DNA from 4 places in the Mixta sp. BE291 genome. Region 2 is predicted to be linked to each of the others. Evidence: predicted binding sites of a transcription regulator. Region 2 holds the regulator's gene; each other region holds the start of a gene.
The links. The regulator PurR, encoded in region 2, represses purine synthesis genes. The targets are predictions, from matches to a motif close to CANGCAAACGTTTGCNTG.
Positions count from the first base shown of each region.

Region 1: the regulator PurR is predicted to act here: its motif matches at 2,140-2,157, upstream of tusA (sulfurtransferase TusA).
Region 3: the regulator PurR is predicted to act here: its motif matches at 1,942-1,959, upstream of J2X14_RS17170 (nucleoside-specific channel-forming protein Tsx).
Region 4: the regulator PurR is predicted to act here: its motif matches at 2,154-2,171, upstream of cvpA (colicin V production protein).

Region 1 is NZ_JAVDXN010000004.1:371,744-376,559, forward strand. Features, by position in the region: gene J2X14_RS11770 (Rpn family recombination-promoting nuclease/putative transposase) at 1-456, shown strand, start outside; gene J2X14_RS11775 (DcrB family lipoprotein) at 606-1,160, opposite strand; gene J2X14_RS11780 (7-cyano-7-deazaguanine/7-aminomethyl-7-deazaguanine transporter) at 1,321-1,986, opposite strand; gene tusA (sulfurtransferase TusA) at 2,227-2,475, shown strand; gene trpC (indole-3-glycerol phosphate synthase TrpC) at 2,479-3,264, opposite strand; gene J2X14_RS11795 (lysoplasmalogenase) at 3,452-4,081, opposite strand; gene J2X14_RS11800 (DUF2500 domain-containing protein) at 4,269-4,628, shown strand; gene J2X14_RS11805 (DUF1145 family protein) at 4,632-4,816, opposite strand, start outside.
Region 2 is NZ_JAVDXN010000001.1:735,585-740,400, reverse strand. Features, by position in the region: gene J2X14_RS03575 (C40 family peptidase) at 1-115, shown strand, start outside; gene cydH (cytochrome bd-I oxidase subunit CydH) at 176-265, opposite strand; gene purR (HTH-type transcriptional repressor PurR) at 552-1,577, shown strand; gene punR (DNA-binding transcriptional activator PunR) at 1,611-2,519, opposite strand; gene punC (purine nucleoside transporter PunC) at 2,630-3,799, shown strand; gene cfa (cyclopropane fatty acyl phospholipid synthase) at 4,063-4,816, shown strand, end outside.
Region 3 is NZ_JAVDXN010000008.1:40,912-45,727, reverse strand. Features, by position in the region: gene J2X14_RS17175 (histidine phosphatase family protein) at 1-339, opposite strand, end outside; gene J2X14_RS17170 (nucleoside-specific channel-forming protein Tsx) at 795-1,664, opposite strand; gene J2X14_RS17165 (TetR family transcriptional regulator) at 2,110-2,691, shown strand; gene J2X14_RS17160 (helix-turn-helix domain-containing protein) at 2,704-3,066, shown strand; gene J2X14_RS17155 (con-10 family general stress protein) at 3,378-3,560, shown strand; gene J2X14_RS17150 (ferritin-like domain-containing protein) at 3,884-4,390, shown strand; gene J2X14_RS17145 (manganese catalase family protein) at 4,462-4,816, shown strand, end outside.
Region 4 is NZ_JAVDXN010000012.1:29,483-34,298, forward strand. Features, by position in the region: gene purF (amidophosphoribosyltransferase) at 59-1,576, opposite strand; gene cvpA (colicin V production protein) at 1,613-2,098, opposite strand; gene dedD (cell division protein DedD) at 2,263-2,961, opposite strand; gene folC (bifunctional tetrahydrofolate synthase/dihydrofolate synthase) at 2,951-4,225, opposite strand; gene accD (acetyl-CoA carboxylase, carboxyltransferase subunit beta) at 4,293-4,816, opposite strand, start outside.

The sequences.
Region 1 (4,816 bases), on a different contig from region 2:
GAGATCATGGGCCACCGTAGTATGGCGGCACTCACACTACTGCAAAAACATATTTATCGACGAGATCTGGCAGACCTGTTGGACAAACTGGCCATGCTATTAACGACAGAGTACATGTCAGGACAGCAGCTGGTTTCGCTGATAAACTACCTTGTACAGGTGGGCGAAACTTCAGACGCAGAGACTTTTGTACGCAAACTGGCACAACGGGTGCCGCAGCATAAGGATGAACTGATGACCATCGCACAACAGCTTGAACAGAAGGGCATCGAAAAGGGCATCGAAAAAGGCATCGAAAAGGGTATCCAGCTCGGTGAACAACGCGGGATTGAAAAAGGCGAGCGCGAAGCGACCTTTAAAATTGCCCGCACCATGTTGCAGAATGGCCTTGATTGCCATACCGTCATGAAAATGACCGGTCTTACCGAGGACGATTTGGCACAAATTCACCATTGAAACCTTGATCAGCCACAGCGTGTAGAGAGCGTCGCCACCTCGGCTATATTGCCAGTCAGATAAACTATTTGTGAGTGGGCCTGCCTGAAACGGACGAATAAAAACGCCGTCATTAGCTGACGGCGTTTTTTATAGCAACGGTGTGCGGCTTATTTCAGCGTAATGGTATTAATGATGTTTTCAGCCTGCGTCTGCGCCTGCTGTTGATTATCAGCCGGTAAGGTAATTTGCAGCGTCAGCAACTTGCCTTCAGCTTTCGCTAATACCACGGAGGACCATGCTGTCTGGTTATTAGCGGAAACCACCGTATCCAGCTGCTGCGCCGCTTCGCCTTTCAGGCTGATCGCCTTGTTAGTGACCACCTGAAGCTGAGGATCGCGGTTACGCTGCTGCTGCTCCAGGCGCTTAGCCAGCACGTCCAGCCCTTCATTGGTTGCATCGCCATCGATTACGATAATGGCGCGCTGGCCGCTTTCATCGGCGTAAACGTGCATGTTATTGGCCTGGGTGCCCAGCTTGCCGCTTTTATCCGACATGCCTGCGGGCAGGTTAAAGCTTAGCTTGCCATCCATTAATGATACAGTCTGCACTGAAGTGCTGGCGCTGGCGCCGTTATCGTCTGCGGTGGCCTTATCCTGCTGATCGCAAGCGGCCAGACCCACGACCAGTAAACCTATCCCAAGATATTTTGTAAGTTGACGCATCAGGTTCCCTTTCTTTATTTGTCTGGCAATACAAAGCTTAATACAAGCTGAATCAGCGCTCAAAAGCAACTAAACGTATGTCACAGAATCTTGCCGTACATAGGTTTTCTAAGACAACGCTGCATAACATCCAGTGTCAAAATTGCCATGGCCTATACGGCTAGCCGAAATGGTATTGTGTCCGCTGTGTGCGCTCTGCCAGTCGCTTAAGCGCTGCGTTAAGCAATACGCCATAGGCGGGCAAAAAGAAAACCATACAGATCAAAACTTTAAAGCTGTAATCCACCAGCGCGATTTCCACCCAGTGCTGAGCCATAAAAGCATCGGTGCTTTTATAAAATGCGATAAAGAAAAAGGCGAGCGTATCGCTAATATTGCCTAAAAACATGGCGCAGGCGGGTGCTACCCACCACTTTGGTAACTGACGCAGACGATTAAAAACGTGTACGTCCAGCACCTGTCCCAGCGCATAGGCCATAAAGCTGGCGCAGGCGATACGGGCAACAAACAGGTTTACTTCGCTTAGCGCGCCCAGGCCTTGCCAGCTGCCGTTGTAAAACAGCGAAGAGACGCCGTAGGAGATAAACAGCGCCGGAATCATGACCGACAAAATAATGCGACGAGCCAGCGGCGCGCCAAAAATGCGCACGGTCAGATCGGTAGCCAGAAAGATAAACGGAAAGCTAAAGGCCCCCCAGGTGGTATGGAAGCCAAAAATCGAAATAGGCAGCTGTACCAGATAGTTACTGGAGGTGATTATCAGAAGGTGAAACAAAGAAAGCCAGACAAGCGCATGCTTCCGCTGGCGCGGTGTTAAAGAGATCATAATTTACCTTTTTACGTTGGGGTGAGGGAACCCAGTCTTAATTAAGTTTTGTACCGTTACGGATGGCAAAGCTTTATGGCGCGCTCAACGGCTCAAAAACCCTGGCGCGGGCGCATCTTACCGCGTTACCTGCAGTTTGCAATGGTTAGTTTTCACGCAAACGTTCACCTTCCTGACCGCTTGCGCAACAGAGCGTCGGGGGTAGAATAGAGCGCAACAGAATTTCGCGATGAGACAATAATGAGTAATCACTTCGATAACCCCGATCAAACCCTGGATGCGCTTGGGCTGCGCTGTCCCGAACCAGTGATGATGGTGCGTAAAACCGTACGTCATATGCAGGATGGGGAAACGCTACTGATTATCGCTGACGATCCGGCGACCACCCGTGATATCCCCGGCTTTTGCCGCTTTATGGAACATACGCTGGTGGCACAGGATACGGATGAAAAGCCCTACCGCTATCTGCTGCGTAAGGGCCTTTCCTGAGGATTAAAAGAACAGCTTCGTCAGCTCTGCGCCCGGCTCGTCGGCACGCATGAAGGCTTCGCCAACCAGGAAATTGTTAACTCCTGCCTGACGTAGCCGCTGCACGTCCTGCCGCGTGGCAATACCTGATTCCGTCACGACCAGACGATCCGACGGCAGCTGTGTCAGCAGACGCAGCGTCGTCTCGATGGACGTCTCAAAGCTACGCAGGTTGCGGTTGTTAATGCCAATCAGGGGCGTGGTCAGGCTCAGCGCTCGCTCCAGCTCATTGCCGTCATGCACTTCTACCAGCACCGCCATCCCCAGCTGATGCGCAGCCGCTTCCAGCTCCTGCATTTGACTATCTTCCAGCGCGGCGACAATTAACAGAATGCAGTCGGCGCCCATCGCTCGCGCTTCCTCCACCTGCCAGCTATCAATCATAAAATCTTTACGCAGAACCGGCAGCGAACAAGCCGCGCGCGCCTGCTGCAAATAGTGCTCGTTGCCCTGAAAAAACTGCGTATCGGTTAGCACGGAAAGACAGGCTGCGCCGCCTTGTTGATAGCTTGTAGCAATGGCCGCGGGGTTAAAATCAGCGCGAATCAGCCCCTTCGACGGGCTGGCTTTTTTTACCTCGGCAATGATGCCCGGCTTGCCCTGCTGATTATGCTGGCGCAGCGCCGCGATAAAATCACGTCGGGTTTGCTGCTGCGCACGATCGCGCAGCGCGTTAAGCGAAGAGGCGCGTTTGGCCGCGCTGATTTCCTCACGCTTCACCGCCAGGATTTTATTTAAAATGTCAGACATGAGGCGCTTCCTTAACTGAAGTTATGGCCCTCCCACGCGGGCCGCTACGATGTTTTAATGTTTTCCCATCTCAGGCGCAAGCTTCAGCGTTTCAGGCTGTCTGGCGCTGACAGCCGCTCGCTCAGCGAGCAGGCGCTTTTTTTTGTGCCCGCCCGCAGCGGCTGCGTTTATGATCCAGCAAAACCGGTCAGTAAAGCCAAAGCGAGCGAGCCACCATAAAGTGACCGGCAAAATAGCAGGCGGCGACAATGGCATTATCTGCCGTGAAGCGCTTGCGATAATGGCTGATAAACCAGACCACATTAGCCAGCGTCAGCAGCGTTGCGCCCGCCATCAGCGAGAAGCTGTAATCGGTGGGACGGAAGTAATAAAGCTCTGCCGCCAGCCAGTTCATTACTAGCGTCATGCCGATAAACGTACAAACCGGCCAGCGCAGTTCCTCCAGCCGCGACCAGATGATGGCGATCCAGACAATACCAACAATCAGCAGCGTTAGCGGAATCGGCCAGAAAAAGCTCATGGTCATATGACTGGCGAAATTGATGGTATAGAGCAAATGCGCCAGGAAAAACGCGCCCAGTGCATACATCATGCGCTGACGCGGCAGCAGCATTAACGCATCGCCCGCCAGGGTCGCCAGCAGGCCGAGTAGGATCAGATAATCGGTGGGATTACGCGTTGGCGCCTGCCAGGCCCAGGCCAGCAGGAGTAACAGAGTGACAGGTTTAAACAGCCAGCGTTGCCACTGCGGCCCGCGATAGGAAGCATCAACATAGAGCCAGCCGGAAAAAAGTACCGCAAGAAATGACCAAATCATTACGTTGTCCTTTTTTGAAAGGGGTGACAGCAAAATCAACCGTCAATGTGTAGCGCTGATAATCTGACTACCGTTTTATGTGCAATATCCTGCACTGAGTTTAGGTTAGGGGCGCGTAATGTGACAATGCGCGCATTCTGGTTGTATCCTTCCGGGGTAACAGAACGCTTAAAGGAAGCCGAAAGAGATGAGCAAACCGCCGTTAATTTTTATCATCGTGCTGGCGATTATTGCCGTGCTGGCCTCGCGTCAGTTCATTAAACAACGACGCGAGAACGCGGCAAACGAGGCTGCGCCGATGCGCCTGTTATCGGCGGAGGTGAAAAGTAAGCGGGAGTTTCCGTCGCCAAACCGACGTTCGCGCCAGCGTGAGGTGATTGCCGGTGAAGAGATGCGTTATGAGGCCTGGTTTCACCTGTTAAACGACGGCAGCGATATCAAGCTGACGGTAACGGCGAACGATTACCATCAGCTGGATAAAGGCGCAAAAGGCGAGCTTAAAGTTCAGGGTTCCCGCTTTATCGCGTTTACGCCTGACGCGCCCTGAGCGTTATGACTTCGGGTAGTGCTTTTTCTGCCAGGCAAGCAGCTCGAATACGCCGAAAAAGAAGATCTTAACCTGCGTTAGGCGGCTGAGCTTGATGCCATCTTTCGGCTGTGTGGCTTTCAGTAAAATCAGCTGCAGGCCATGCATTAGCACCATAAAAATCAGCGCAACGTTAACAAAATATGTCA
Region 2 (4,816 bases):
TATCCAGTCGCCGCGCACCGGTAAAGATATCCAGATTAGCCAGCTGAGCGATGATTACTGGCAGCGGCACTACGTTGGCGCTCGCCGCGTGATGACGCCGCGCACCATTCGCTAACGCGGTTGCGCAACAAAAAAGCCTGTCATATGACAGGCTTTTTTTATTTCTGGCTGGCGATTAATTGATAACGGCGGTGAAGCTAAACGCCATGATCACCAGTAATGCCGCCACCGTGGTGCCTATTGATAGTTTTAAATCCGTGCTCATTTGGCCTCTCCTTTAACCACACAAAAAATAACGGTATAGATTTTCCCATACTCCCTGGTAAAAATCTCGTTTTCTTTGCGCCAGCTTGGTAGAATCCCCGCCTTGCGTTGCGCAACGACCAAAACCACCGTTGTCGACGACCCTTATTTTAAGACGTCCCGCCGCTAAGACGTACCTCAGCCCGCCTGATGATAACCCATACGCGTGCTGAATAACGCTATCGGGACGCAAACGATTAACATTAGCCTTATCAAACTATTACGATAGGCGCAGGAGTATCTTTTTAATGGCAACAATCAAAGATGTCGCAAAGCGTGCCGGCGTTTCTACCACCACGGTATCGCACGTCATCAATAAAACCCGTTTTGTCGCGGAAGAAACCCGTGAGGCCGTGTGGGCAGCCATCAAAGAACTACACTATTCGCCCAGTGCGGTCGCACGCAGCCTGAAAGTCAACCACACTAAATCGATCGGCCTGTTGGCGACGTCCAGCGAGGCGCCCTATTTCGCTGAGATTATCGAAGCGGTGGAAACGCGCTGTTTCGCCCGTGGCTATACCCTGATTCTGGGCAACGCCCATAACGATTTACAGAAACAGCAGGCTTATCTTTCCATGATGGCGCAAAAGCGCGTGGATGGCCTGTTGGTGATGTGCTCCGAATATCCTGAAGCGCTGCTGAAGATGCTGGAGGAGAACCGCAATATTCCTATGGTAGTCATGGACTGGGGCGAATCGCGCGGCGACTTTACCGATACCGTGCTGGATAATGCTTTCCAGGGCGGCTATCTCGCTGGCCGCTATCTGATCGAGCGCGGACATCGTGATATCGGCGTGATCCCCGGTCAGATGGAACGCAACACCGGCAGCGGGCGCTTCGCCGGTTTTGTCAAAGCGCTGAATGAGGCCAGCATTGCGGTACGCGAAGAGTGGATCGTTCAGGGCGACTTTGAGCCAGAGTCTGGCTATCGCGCTATGCAGCAAATCCTGGCGCAGAAGCAGCGCCCTACCGCCGTTTTCTGCGGCGGCGATATTATGGCGATGGGCGCGATTTGCGCCGCCGATGAGCTGGGACTGCGCGTGCCGCAGGATATTTCAGTGATCGGTTACGATAACGTGCGCAACGCCCGCTATTTTACCCCTGCGCTGACCACAGTGCATCAGCCGAAAGAGCAGCTGGGCGAAACCGCTTTTGATATGCTGCTGGACAGGATCACCAGCAAACGTGAAGAATCGCAAACCATTGAAGTCCATCCTACGCTGATTGAGCGCCGCTCTGTCGCCGATGGTCCCTTCCGCGACTACCGCCGCTAAGGTTCAGGCTCAGGAACCGCTGTTCCTGAGCCGCTACGCTTCCCGCAGCCATTCCCGATTGATCGTTTCCGTATCGCCAAGATAATCCAGCAGCCAGCGCAGCGCGGGCGAACTGCTTTGCTCCGACCAGCTGACGCAACAGAAGCTGTCGGGAAAAGGTTGCGGCAGCGCCAGCTCGGTGAGCTGCCGGGTTTTCAGCAGCGGTGCGGCGAAATGTCCGGGAACCATGCCCACACACAGCCCGGCACGCAGGCAGTCAAACGCGCTTTCCCAGTCGGGCACCACCAGACGGCGCTGATTATCCAGCGTCCAGGTGGTACGTCGTGGCAATGCGCGCGAGGTATCTTCCAGCACCAGCGAGGGCCAGGGACGAATATCATCATCCTCCAGCTGCCTGCTGACGCTGGCTAAAGGATGATCAACGCTTACTACGCAGCGCCAGTTAAGCGCGCCCATATCGCGAAAGGCAAAGCGCCCGCCAACCGGAATCGCCTGCGTCGCGCCAATCGCCACATCAACCCGCTCGTCCGCCAGCGCATCCCAAACGCCGTTAAACACTTCCGGCGTGATCAGCAGTTCCATATCCGGGAAGTGCCGATAGAAATCAAGCACCAGCTGACGGGTACGCTGCGGCTTAACAATGCGATCCACGGCGATGCTTAACTGCCCGCGCCAGCCATTCGCCACCTGCTGGCACTGCCGCCGCGTGGCTAGCATTTTTTTGATAACAGCACGGCCTTCGCGAATAAACAGCTCGCCTGCCTCAGTGAGTACCACGTCGCGATGGCGTCGCTCAAAAAGCGGCACCGCCAGCCAGGACTCCAGCTGACGTACGGTATAGCTGATGGCCGAGGGTACGCGATGTAGCTCCTCGGCGGCGGCAGAGAAGCTGCCATTGCGCGCCACGGCATCGACCACTTCCAGTGCATATTCAGACCACATGTTTTGCCTGCAAAATTTTTGATATCAACCGGCAAATTTTAGCGTTTCACAATCAGAAAAACATCCTTTAACCTCGCGCGGTCTGTTCACCTGCTAATAATGAGAAAGTGATGTCTGCTTCAAAAGGATTTATGCTCTATCTGGCGCTGCTCAGTACGCTGGGTTTTCTCGCCACCGATATGTACCTGCCCGCGTTTACCGCCATGCAGGAAAGTTTTCACACCTCTGCCGGCGTGATTAGCGCCAGCCTCACCGTGTTCCTTGGCGGTTTCGCCTGCGCGCAGCTGCTGTGGGGACCGCTCTCTGACCGTTTTGGTCGTCGACCGATCTTGCTGCTGGGTCTGGCGCTGTTTGCGCTGGGCTGTGCGGGGATGCTGTGGGCGGAGACCACCTGGCAGATGTTAATCCTGCGCTTTGTGCAGGCGGTGGGCGTCTGCTCGGCGGCGGTGAGCTGGCAGGCGCTGGTAGTGGATCGCTATCGCGGGGCGCAGGCGAATCGGGTTTTCGCCACCATTATGCCGCTGGTCGCGCTGTCGCCCGCGCTGGCGCCGCTGCTGGGCGCCTGGCTGCTGAGCCACTTTTCATGGCGATCGATTTTTCTGACGCTGTTTCTGGTAACGCTTCCGCTGCTGTTTGCGACGGCGAAGCTGAAAAAAAGCGCGCCCGCCTCTGAGCCAACCGGCCAGCGCAGCGGTTTTTTCCGTCTGCTGGCGTCGCGTATCTACAGCGGCAACGTGCTGATTTATGCCGCCTGCTCCGCCAGCTTTTTCGCCTGGCTGACCGGTTCGCCCTTTATCCTGCACGATTTGGGATTAAGCCCGGCCGATATTGGTTTGAGCTATCTTCCGCAGACCGTGGCGTTTCTGGTAGGCGGCTTTGGCTGTCGCTCGGCGCTGCAGCGTCGCAGCGGTCGCACGCTGCTGCCCTTCCTGCTGGTTTTTTATGCTGTGAGCGTAGCTGCGCTGTTTATCGTCTCGCTTAGCGATCGGGTTACGCTGTGGGGATTGTTAATTCCATTTTGCGGCATGGCGCTAGCGAATGGCGCTATTTATCCCATCGTGGTAGCCAATGCGCTGCTGCCCTTCCCGGATGACACCGGCAAAGCCGCTGCGCTGCAAAACTGCCTGCAGCTGGGCCTGTGCTTTTTTGCCAGCCTGGCGGTCTCTTCCTGGTTACGCCATCCGTTACTGACCACCAGCTCGGTGATGTTCTCAACCATTCTGCTGGTCGCGTTGGGCTATGCGTTGCAGTACGTGGCACACGAACGCACACATAATTAGCACCCTAATTATTAACCGTTGTATCTTGCCTTGCGGGAGCCTATACTCCTTGCAAGGCAGTCACTTATAACAGTTAGCGTACTTTTCCCCGGCCCATCGCCCGCTTTCCGCGACAATAATTGTGGCCCCGGGCTTTCAATGCCTTTCAATCCTCTGCGCAACGTCAGATATCTGGCACACGGTCTTCCGTGAGATTTCTCACAATCCTGAGAAATTGACTATTCTGTTTCTCAGGTTCGTATCACACAGGTGATGGAGAAGCTATGAGTACATCGTGCATAGAAGAAGTGAACCTGGAGGAAAACCATTGGTATCGTATCGTCCATGAAATGTTGGAAACGGCTGATATTGAGATCAATGGTAAGCGCCCCTGGGATATTCAGGTCAAAAATCCTGAATTTTTTAAACGTGTTTTGCAAGAAGGATCGCTTGGCCTGGGTGAAAGCTATATGGATGGCTGGTGGGATTGCGAGCGGCCAGATATATTTTTTCAACGCGTATTAAAACATCAACTTGATCAACAACTTCCTCATCATTTCAAAGATACATTACGTATCGCGGCAGCGCGGCTTACCAATTTACAGTCAAAAAAACGCGCGTGGATGGTGGGCAAGGAGCATTACGATTTAGGGAACGATCTCTTTTCACTGATGCTGGATCCCTTTATGCAATACTCCTGCGGCTACTGGAAAAGCGCTCAGACGCTGGAAGAGGCGCAACAGGCTAAATTAACCTTGATTTGCGAAAAGCTTAAGCTAAAACCTGGCCTGAAGCTGCTGGATATCGGCTGCGGCTGGGGCGGACTCGCTGAGTTTGCCGCGCGTCATTATGGCGTCACGGTCGATGGCGTGACCATCTCCGCCGAACAACAGAAAATGGCGCAGCAGCGTTGCGAAGGTCTGGACGTCAATATCCTGCTGCAGGATTACCGTGATTTAGATAATCAGTATGACCGCATCGTTTCCGTTGGCATGTTTGAACACGTCGGCCCGAAAAATTACGCCACCTATTTCAACG
Region 3 (4,816 bases), on a different contig from region 2:
GATTAACTCATTCAGCTGATAGTTTTTAACGCCCAGTTGTTGCACGATGATTTGCATGGTTTCGCGCTGTCGTCCGGCATCGCTGGAATAATAGCCGTCGAACGCGACTCCTTTTAATCCCGCGCCAAGATATTCAGCAACGCGCTTTCCGTCAGCGGTTAACGGCGAATCTGCCCATCCCTGCACGCGATCCAACGTGTTTAATAGCGTTTTCCCGTGTCGGGCAAACCAAATGGTTACCGACGCGTCCTGATTGTTATCAGACGCTGGCACCGTTTCTGCGCTGAAAACTGTCGCGCTGCTGAGGATTAATAATGAAGCCAACAATCCCTTTATCATCCCATTCTCCTTGCTCATCGTTGTGCAATAGATATAAAAAAACCTACCTTATTTTCCGCGCCTGACAGTGAAGTCATCACGTCGCACGAAATAAAGGTAGGTTTTGCCTGTTAAAAACAGTGACAATCCATATTTCCGCTACGCTAGCACAGCTTATTTAAAAAGCGGAGGGGAAGTTTTTTATTAAGTTAAGCATTGTGACAAAGGTCATATTTAATTCCCTTCAGTAAGTTGCGTTTTAAATAGGCGCGTTACGAATTGATTTAACCTTTATATTTAATAAGTGTGACTTAATAGGGGTGGGGGGGAACCATTTTTTAGCGGGTATATTTTATTAACAACGGGCAGGTGGGTTATTAGCGCAAAGACTATCAGAAGGGAAAGAAGAACAGCGAGAAAAGGCCATATAGCGAATAAATCGGGGGCAGAAGTCAGCAGCTTCTGCCCCGGCATGGTTAGAAGTTGTAACCCACTACCAGGTAGTAACCCCAGCCGGTAGATTTCACTTCAAACGGACCGTCGCCAAAGTTCAGGTTAGCGCCATCTGCCCACTGGCCGCCGTTATGGAAATAACGTGCCACCACCGAGTAGTGCCAGTGATCGTAGCCCAGCGCCAGAATATGGCTGGAAGCGATGGAGTTGCTGGCGCGGAAGGCGCCCGGCGTTTTATCCGCCAGATCGGAACCCCAGTCAAAGTTGGTGAAGCCGATATAGCTCAGGTTGCCGCCCCACAGGGTGGTGATCGGCAGGAAATATTTCACCTTAAAGCGATAGCCATCCCAGCTGTTTTCATTCGCGGCGCCATAGTTTTCCCACTGGTATTTGGCATAGACGTTAAGCGACAGGCCCAGTTTGGTGTGGGTGTCGATATCGGTGCCGAGGCCCATATACCAGGTGTTCTGGCGGTTATCGCTGTTACGGCCCATGTCGTAAACGTAGTTGTTGGCGAAGTACCACTCTTTAAACGGGCCGAAGCTCAGATCGGTGCCGGTCAGCTTATCAATAGAAAAGCGTGGTTCAATTTCCAAAAACAGCGGAGAACCTTTATCCCAGATGCCCTGTTGATAGCTGTTTGCCGCGCCGAAGAAATTAGGAATATCCAGGTAGCCGTAAAAATCAAACCAGTCTTTATGGGCGAAGGCTTCATATTCCAGATAAACGTCATTGTTCAGGTGCGGTCCGAAGCGGGTATGGTTGCTGCCTACTACGTTAACGCTCTGATGCCACCAGTCAGAGACGTAGGTTGCATCGTTAGTCTGCGCCTGCGAAGCAACGCTGTATGACGCTGCCAACAGCGCGCCTGCCATCAACATTTTATTTTTCATTGGTTACCACATGCTTAAAGGCCGCTCTGCTGAGTCAGAGAAGGCCGGGAATCTGTGTCCATTGCTGGACGGAAAGGTGTTGTTATATGCCACTCCGGGGAAGACGTACTCGTACGTCGCGGCAGCCCGCATAGGTTGCCTTGATCCTGCCGATAGAAAATAGATATCGCTCACGTTTGTCAAAGTTTGTTTCATTTTGGTTCAATGGTTTTGTGACGCAGATCACGATAAGACGTTGCGCGTTTAAAAAAACCGTCATAAAAGGGGTTTTCAATAGTAGGCAATCGCTTTCGTCTCAGACGCAAACGATTAGCCGAAAAAAGTGCCGTAGCGTTGCGAGCGACAAAATGTGTCAACCTGTTTTGAACGCATGTTCAGAAAAATTATTGAACGGCTGTTCAAAAACGGGCAAACTGACAGCCGTTAACTTTCACGGGACAACGGAATGGGCTATTTAAAAGCAGATGTGCGGGCAGAGCTGTTACTGAATGCCGCCATCAAAGTGATGGAAAGTGAAGGATACGCCGCGGTTACCGCACGCAAAGTGGCACAGGAGAGCGGGGCAGCGGTCGGGCATATCAACCGTCATTTCACCTCGCTGAGCCAGCTAAAATGTCAGGCTTTTCTCGCTATTGTGCATGCCAAATCGGCGGAGCATAAGGCGGCCAGCGAAGCCGTAAGCGGTATTGAAGCCGTGCTGGCGCTGTTGGGTGGCTGCGACAAAAGCACGCACGAAACTGAAATCTGGCGCGAGGTGTCAGTGTTGGCCCATCACGATCGCGCGCTGCATGAGATTTTTGTCTATGCCCTTAACCTGTGGCACACCATGCTCAGCGCTGTTATCGAACGTGATCAATTGCGGTGTCATGATACTGCGCCCGCCACCGCATGGCGTTTGATTGCGCTGGTATTAGGGCAGGATTTACTGGCGATGCACAATGTGATCGACAGCGATGAAGAAATGCTGCGCCACAATTTGCTTCATTTTATTCGGCTGGAGTTACAGTCCGATGCCGCTGCACGTTAAAGAGAGAAAATCATGAACGTAAGCGTAAGCGTGGCAAACGAAAAAGTGTTCACCTATGGCGTGATTCGTGAGCTGATGCGCTGGATTGAGAGCAATCCGCATCGGCGTATTACCGTAGATGACTGCGCGGAAAAAACCGGCTATTCAAAATGGTATCTTCAGCGTTATTTTCACGCAGTAACCGGGAAAACGCTGGCGGCTTTTTGCCGCGAAAAGCGCCTGGTCTCCTCGGCGCGCATGCTGGTTGAGGACAATGTCACCATTGAATATGTCGCCGTACAACATGGCTTTTCATCCCATGATACTTTTCATAAAACCTTTGTGCGTCACTACGGGATGACGCCCGGCGAATTCCGCCAAAAATGTCGCCAATAAACCGCAGCGATCGACAAGCAGGATCGCTGAGTGAATGACGCTGAACAACGATCATATTTCCAGCCCTTTTACCGCTACGCTTGTTAATAAAGGGCGGCTTATTTAATATTTGCATCCTATTGTAATTAAATCTTTCAAATCTGCTATTTTAACGACGCCTTGTTTTTAATTTCAATCGCTTATTACCGCTGCGTCTGATATTTGCGTTCCCCGGCTTCTCGACTAAATTTATACCCGTAGTCGCGAATATTCTTTTCCATTACTGAAGTACTGGATAAGCATATTATTTATGAATAACGAGGAGAAACACTATGACTCAGCATCGTGGTAACTCGGGTAATTTCGCCGAAGATCGAGAAAAAGCGTCCGAAGCCGGTAAAAAAGGCGGGCAGCAGAGCGGCGGTAATTTCAAAAACGACCGTGAAAAAGCCTCTGAAGCAGGCAAAAAAGGCGGTCAAAACAGCCACGGCGGCGGTCGTCCTTCCGGCAGCTAAGCGCTGAACAACTCAACTCACTCTTTTCAGCCCCCGACGCGCATTATGACGTGCGTCGGGGGTTTATTATTTTCTGGCCCTTTTAATGGGCACTAATCTGAATATCGCAGCTTTCTGCTTTATATCGCATTAACAAAAACATAACGCAAATTTTTTCGCGTTAGGGTTGTTAATTACTGTTTCGCTGCCTACGCTTTTTATGTATCGAATTTAAAATTCTCTGGACTTTTTATCAGTGAATAGTCTTGTAGAGGTAATTCTGACGTGGTGTTTGTTGAGTGCGTTGGGCTTATTTTCTGACTCATTTATCACGAGGTGAAAGTATGACTTATCAGGAAAACTATCTCAGCTGGCTGCGTGACGCGCATGCAATGGAAAAACAAGCAGAAGAAATGCTGGAAAAAATGTCTTCGCGGCTGGAGCATTATCCCGATCTGAAAGCACGTCTGCAGCAACATATTGAAGAAACACGCCAGCAACAGCAGATGCTGCAGCAAGTTATCGACCGCCAGGACACGTCCAGCTCCACCATGAAAGACATGATGGGTAAAGTGGCGGCGATGGGCCAGGCGATGGGCGGTATGTTCGCTTCTGATGAAGTGGTAAAAGGCGCCATCAGCGGCTATGTCTTCGAACAGTTCGAAATCGCCTGTTATACCTCGCTGATTGCCGCCGCTGAACTGGCGGGCGATAGCGAAGGCGCTCGCGTATTTGAGCAAATCCGCGAGCAGGAAAAAGCCATGGCTGACTGGGCGCTGAACCATCTGCCTGATGTAACCGAGCAGTTCATGGTGCGTTCCGCACAGCCAGACACCGAAGCAAAAAAATAATATAAAGCCAGCAATGGCATTTCACTGCATCGAGGTTGCCAACATTGGCAACCTCTATAGAGGAGTGAGCAATGTTTAGACATGTCAAACAGTTACAATACACGGTACGGGTAGCGGAACCGAACCCAGGGCTGGCAAATTTGCTGCTTGAGCAATTTGGCGGGCCGCAGGGCGAACTCGCTGCCGCCTGCCGTTACTTCACCCAGGGCCTTGGCGATGATGATGCCGGACGTAAAGATATGCTGTTGGATATCGCGACGGAAGAGCTGAGCCATCTTGAAATTATCGGTTCTCTGGTAGGGATGCTGAACAAAGGCGCGAAAGGCGCGCTGGCCGAAGGAACCGAACAGGAAGCTGAGCTTTACCGTTCGTTGACCGGCAACGGCAATGACAGCCATATCACCGCGCTGCTGTACGGTGGCGGGC
Region 4 (4,816 bases), on a different contig from region 2:
CAGAGCGGAAGAGAGGAAACAAAAAAGCGCGGGCCGGATAACCGGCCCGCAGTGAAGATTAACCTTCGTTGTGCATTTCGAGGCTTTCCACCTCATTCTGACGCGCCAGCGCTTTGGCATCGTCATTGCGCAGCGATTGCAGATATTCCAGATATTGCAGATCGACATCTTTGGTGACGTAAATACCGTTAAACACCGAACATTCGAACTGCTCGATATCGGGGTTCTCTTCGCGTACCGCTTCGATCAGATCGTCGAGATCCTGGAAGATCAGCCCATCAGCCTTAATCAGCTGACGAATCTCTTCCACTTCACGTCCGTGAGCGATCAGCTCAGTGGCGCTTGGCATATCGATGCCGTAAACGTTCGGGAAGCGAATCTCCGGCGCAGCCGAAGCCAGGTAAACCTTGCGCGCGCCCGCTTCACGCGCCATCTCGATAATTTGCTCCGAGGTGGTGCCGCGCACGATGGAGTCATCCACCAGCAGCACATTTTTATCACGGAACTCGGCGCGGTTGGCATTCAGCTTACGGCGCACCGCATTACGGCGCAGCTGTTGGCCCGGCATAATAAAAGTGCGGCCAACGTAGCGGTTTTTCACGAAGCCCTGACGATAAGGCTTATCCAGAATACGGGCGATTTCCAGCGCCACGTCGGTGGAGGTTTCCGGGATCGGAATCACCACATCGATATCTAAATCTTCCCACTCGCGGGCGATTTTCGCCCCCAGCTTGGTGCCCATACGTACGCGTGCGCTGTAGACCGAAATCTTATCCAGGAACGAGTCCGGGCGCGCAAAGTAAACATACTCAAACAGGCAGGGGTTGTTACGCGGGTTTTCAGCGCACTGGCGGGTGTAGAGCTGGCCGTGAACGGTGATATACACCGCTTCGCCCGGCGCAACGTCGCGCAGAAACTCAAAGCCCAGCGTATCCAGCGCCACGCTTTCTGACGCCACCATATATTCGGTGCGGCCTTCAGCCAGTTCGCGCTTGCCCATCACCAGCGGACGAATACCGTTAGGATCGCGGAAAGCCACCATGCCGTGGCCGATAATCATCGCCACGCAGGCGTAGGCGCCGCGCACCTGCTGATGAACGGCCGCCACGGCGGAGAAAATGTCGTCCGCTTCCAGCGGATGATGCGAACAGCGGTCCAGCTCCTGCGCAAAAATATTCAGCAGGATTTCCGAGTCAGAGGTGGTATTAACGTGACGGCGGCCGCTCTCAAACAGCTGTTTACGCAGCTCGTGAGCGTTAGTCAGGTTGCCGTTGTGGGCCAGGGTAATACCGTACGGGGAGTTGACATAAAAAGGCTGCGCTTCAGAGGCGCTGGAGCTACCGGCGGTAGGGTAACGTACATGCCCGATGCCCATATTGCCCTGCAAACGCTGCATATGGCGAGCCTCGAACACATCGTTTACCAGCCCGTTCGCCTTACGCAGACGGAAACAGTTCAGCGCATCGATGGTACAAATGCCTGCGGCATCCTGCCCACGGTGCTGCAGCACCGTTAACGCGTCATAAATCGACTGGTTGACCGGCATAAAACCGGTGATACCGACAATACCGCACATGTTGTCATATCCTCATTGGCCGCACACCCGGCGCGATTACCGGGGTAAAAAACTCGACGTGCTTTGCAGATAGTCAAAGAACCATCTGATGATGTAACTGAACTCAGGGATCAATTGGGACTGCTGCCAGTCCGGGCTTTTGGAAAAGCCGGTAAAGGTATCGAGGAAGAACAGCATCGCTGAAACGATTAGCACGCCACGCAGCGCCCCGAAGCAGACACCCAGTACTCTGTCGGTTCCCGACAACCCCGTTTTTTCGACCAGCGAGCCAATCACATAGTTCACAATCGCCCCGACAATCAGGGTAGCGATAAAAAGAACGGCGATGGCGATGCCGTTGCGCACCAGCTGCTCGTCAAATCCGGTGAACCAGACAGCAAGGAAGGGATAGTAACGGCTGGCAACAAAGAATGCGCATCCCCAGGTGATAAGAGATAAAGCTTCCCGAACAAACCCACGGATCAGGCTGACAAGAGCAGAAAAACTAACAATCCCAATGATGACGTAATCTATCCAGACCATGAACTCTTCCAGCGACAATGCCCCTGCATCCAGTTCGGGGCGCATTCTAACAGAAAAAGAAAACGTTTGCGTAGCGTTTTCCCCTTCACCAAATAAATAAAAAGCGGACAAAAAAAGCGAAGCGGGCAGAGGCGCAGCGGCGAAATCCGCTGCCGCGCCGTTACTTAGCGGGCGCTGTAAGGTTTAACCACGCCGCTCAGGCCAGAAACGCTTTTCAGTTCGCCGACTGCCGCCTGCATTTTCGCTTTAGAGGCATCCGGACCAACATAGATGCGGGTAATCTGTCCCTGCACCGGCGTTGACGGCACGGTCCAGGCGCGATAGCCAGAGAGACGCAGCTGCGCCACAATCTCATTAACCTTCGCCGCATTTTTCAGCGCGCCCAGCTGCACCATCCAGGCCTGGCCCGCTGGTGCCGTTTGCTCGGTGGCTTTAGGCGTTTCCACCGGTTTTGGCTTCGGTGTTTCTACCGGCTTCGGTTTCGGCTGCTCAACCGGTTTCGGCTTCGGCTGTTCCGTTTTCACCTGCGGCGGCGCTTGAACCACCGGCGGCGGCGCGACCACGGAAGGTTCGCTGTTGTGCTGCGGCACGGCGGTGCCATTATCGGCCGACTGCTGCGGACGATTGCTGTCCCCCCCGATCGCCGCCCCAGCGCCCTCTGGCGGCTGCGCAGGCAGCGACTGCGTCACCGGCGGCACGATATCCCCATCCTGCTGGTCGTCCGGCTTCGGCACCAGCGGGATCGCGGCAAACTCTTCTTTGTAATGCTTTTTTTTCCCGTCCAGCAGGCCCGGCAACACAATGACGCCAACGGCGACCAGAATCACCGTGCCGACTAAACGGTTCTGAAACTTACTTGCCACTGCCCTTCTCCGTTTCCATCGCTTCCATGACCTGTGCCACGGTATGGAACGAGCCACATACCAGCACAATATCCTGTTCAGACGCCTGCTGCATGGCGGCCCGCCATGCCTCGGTCACAGAACCAAAGGCGCGCGCCCGATCCGTTTGCAGCTCTGCCATCAGCTGTTCCGCGCTGGCGCCGCGCGGGCCTTCCAGCGGCGCTAAGTACCAGCAATCCACCTGAGGCGCCAGACACGCCAGCGTACCGGCAATGTCTTTATCATGCAGCATTCCCACCACCGCATGGACCTGCCCCGCTTTCGGCAGCTGCGCCAGCCGTCCGGCCAGATAGCCTGCGGCGTGCGGGTTGTGCGCCACGTCCAGAATCAGCTGCGGCTGCTGCGCCACGGTCTGGAAGCGCCCTGGCAGCACGGCTTTAGCCAGATGCTGGCGAATAATCGCTTCGCTGACCTGCAAACCGGATGCGCTTAGCGCCGCCAGCGCCGTCGCCGCATTCGGCAGCGGCACCTGCGGCAGCGGCAGATTCTCCAGCGTCATGCTGGCATTGCTGAAACGCCAGCCGTCCTGCTGCGGTTGCCAGTGCCAGTCGCGGCCCAGCTGCTGTAGCTGCGCGCCTTTTTCCTGCGCCACCAGGGCAATGCTCTGCGGCATATCGGGCTCGCCGACCACGGCAGGCTTAGCGGCACGGAAAACGCCCGCTTTTTCGCGGCCGATGCTTTCACGATCCGGTCCCAGCCAGTCGGTATGATCCAGCGCGATGCTGGTCACCACTGCGACATCGGCATCCACGATATTGGTGGCGTCAAGACGTCCGCCCAGCCCGACTTCCAGAATCACCACGTCCAGCGCCGCCTGTTTAAACAGCTGCAGCGCCGATAGCGTGCTGAACTCAAAATAGGTCAGCGAGGTTGCGCCGCGCCCCGCTTCGATAGCGGCAAAGCTGGCGGAATGCGCCGCTTCCGGCAGCTCATCGCCCTGAATGCGTACCCGTTCGGTATAGCGCAACAGGTGCGGCGAACTATAGACGCCCACACGATAACCGGCGGCGATCAACAGCGTTTCCAGCGTACGGCAGGTGGTGCCTTTGCCGTTAGTACCGGCAACGGTAAACACAAAGGGGGCGGGTTTTAACAGATTGAGCGTGCGGGCTACGCGTTCAACGCGCGTCAGACCCAGATCGATGGCCTGGGTATGCAGACGCTCAAGATAATAAAGCCACGCGGCCAGAGGCGACGTGGCTTGAGGAAGGTGAAGATTTTCCATGGATCCCGTTCACAAAGTTACGGTTCATTGGTGAAAGGCGTCATGAAAGACGCCTTTCCATCATCTGTCAGGCCTCTTGGCTTTCCGCTTTCGGCTCATCCGGCAGCTCTTCGCTGTCCGGCAGCGGTGCGGGCAGATTCTGCATTTTCGCCAGCAGGCTCGCCAGCTTAAAGCGCATTTCCGGGCGACGGATAATCATATCGATCGCGCCTTTTTCGATCAGAAACTCGCTGCGCTGGAAGCCCGGCGGCAGTTTTTCACGTACCGTCTGCTCAATCACGCGCGGGCCAGCAAAGCCGATCAGCGCTTTCGGTTCCGCCACGTTCAGATCGCCCAGCATGGCGAAACTGGCGGAAACGCCGCCCATGGTTGGGTCGGTTAATACAGAGATATAAGGCAGACCGCGCTCGCGCATTTTCGCCAGCGCTGCGCTGGTTTTCGCCATCTGCATCAGCGACATCAGCGCTTCCTGCATACGGGCGCCGCCGCTGGCAGAGAAACAGATCAGCGGGCAGTTATCTTCCAGCGCCTGTTCGACGGCACGGACAAAACGCGCGCCGACCACCGAGCCCATGGAGCCGCCCATAAAAG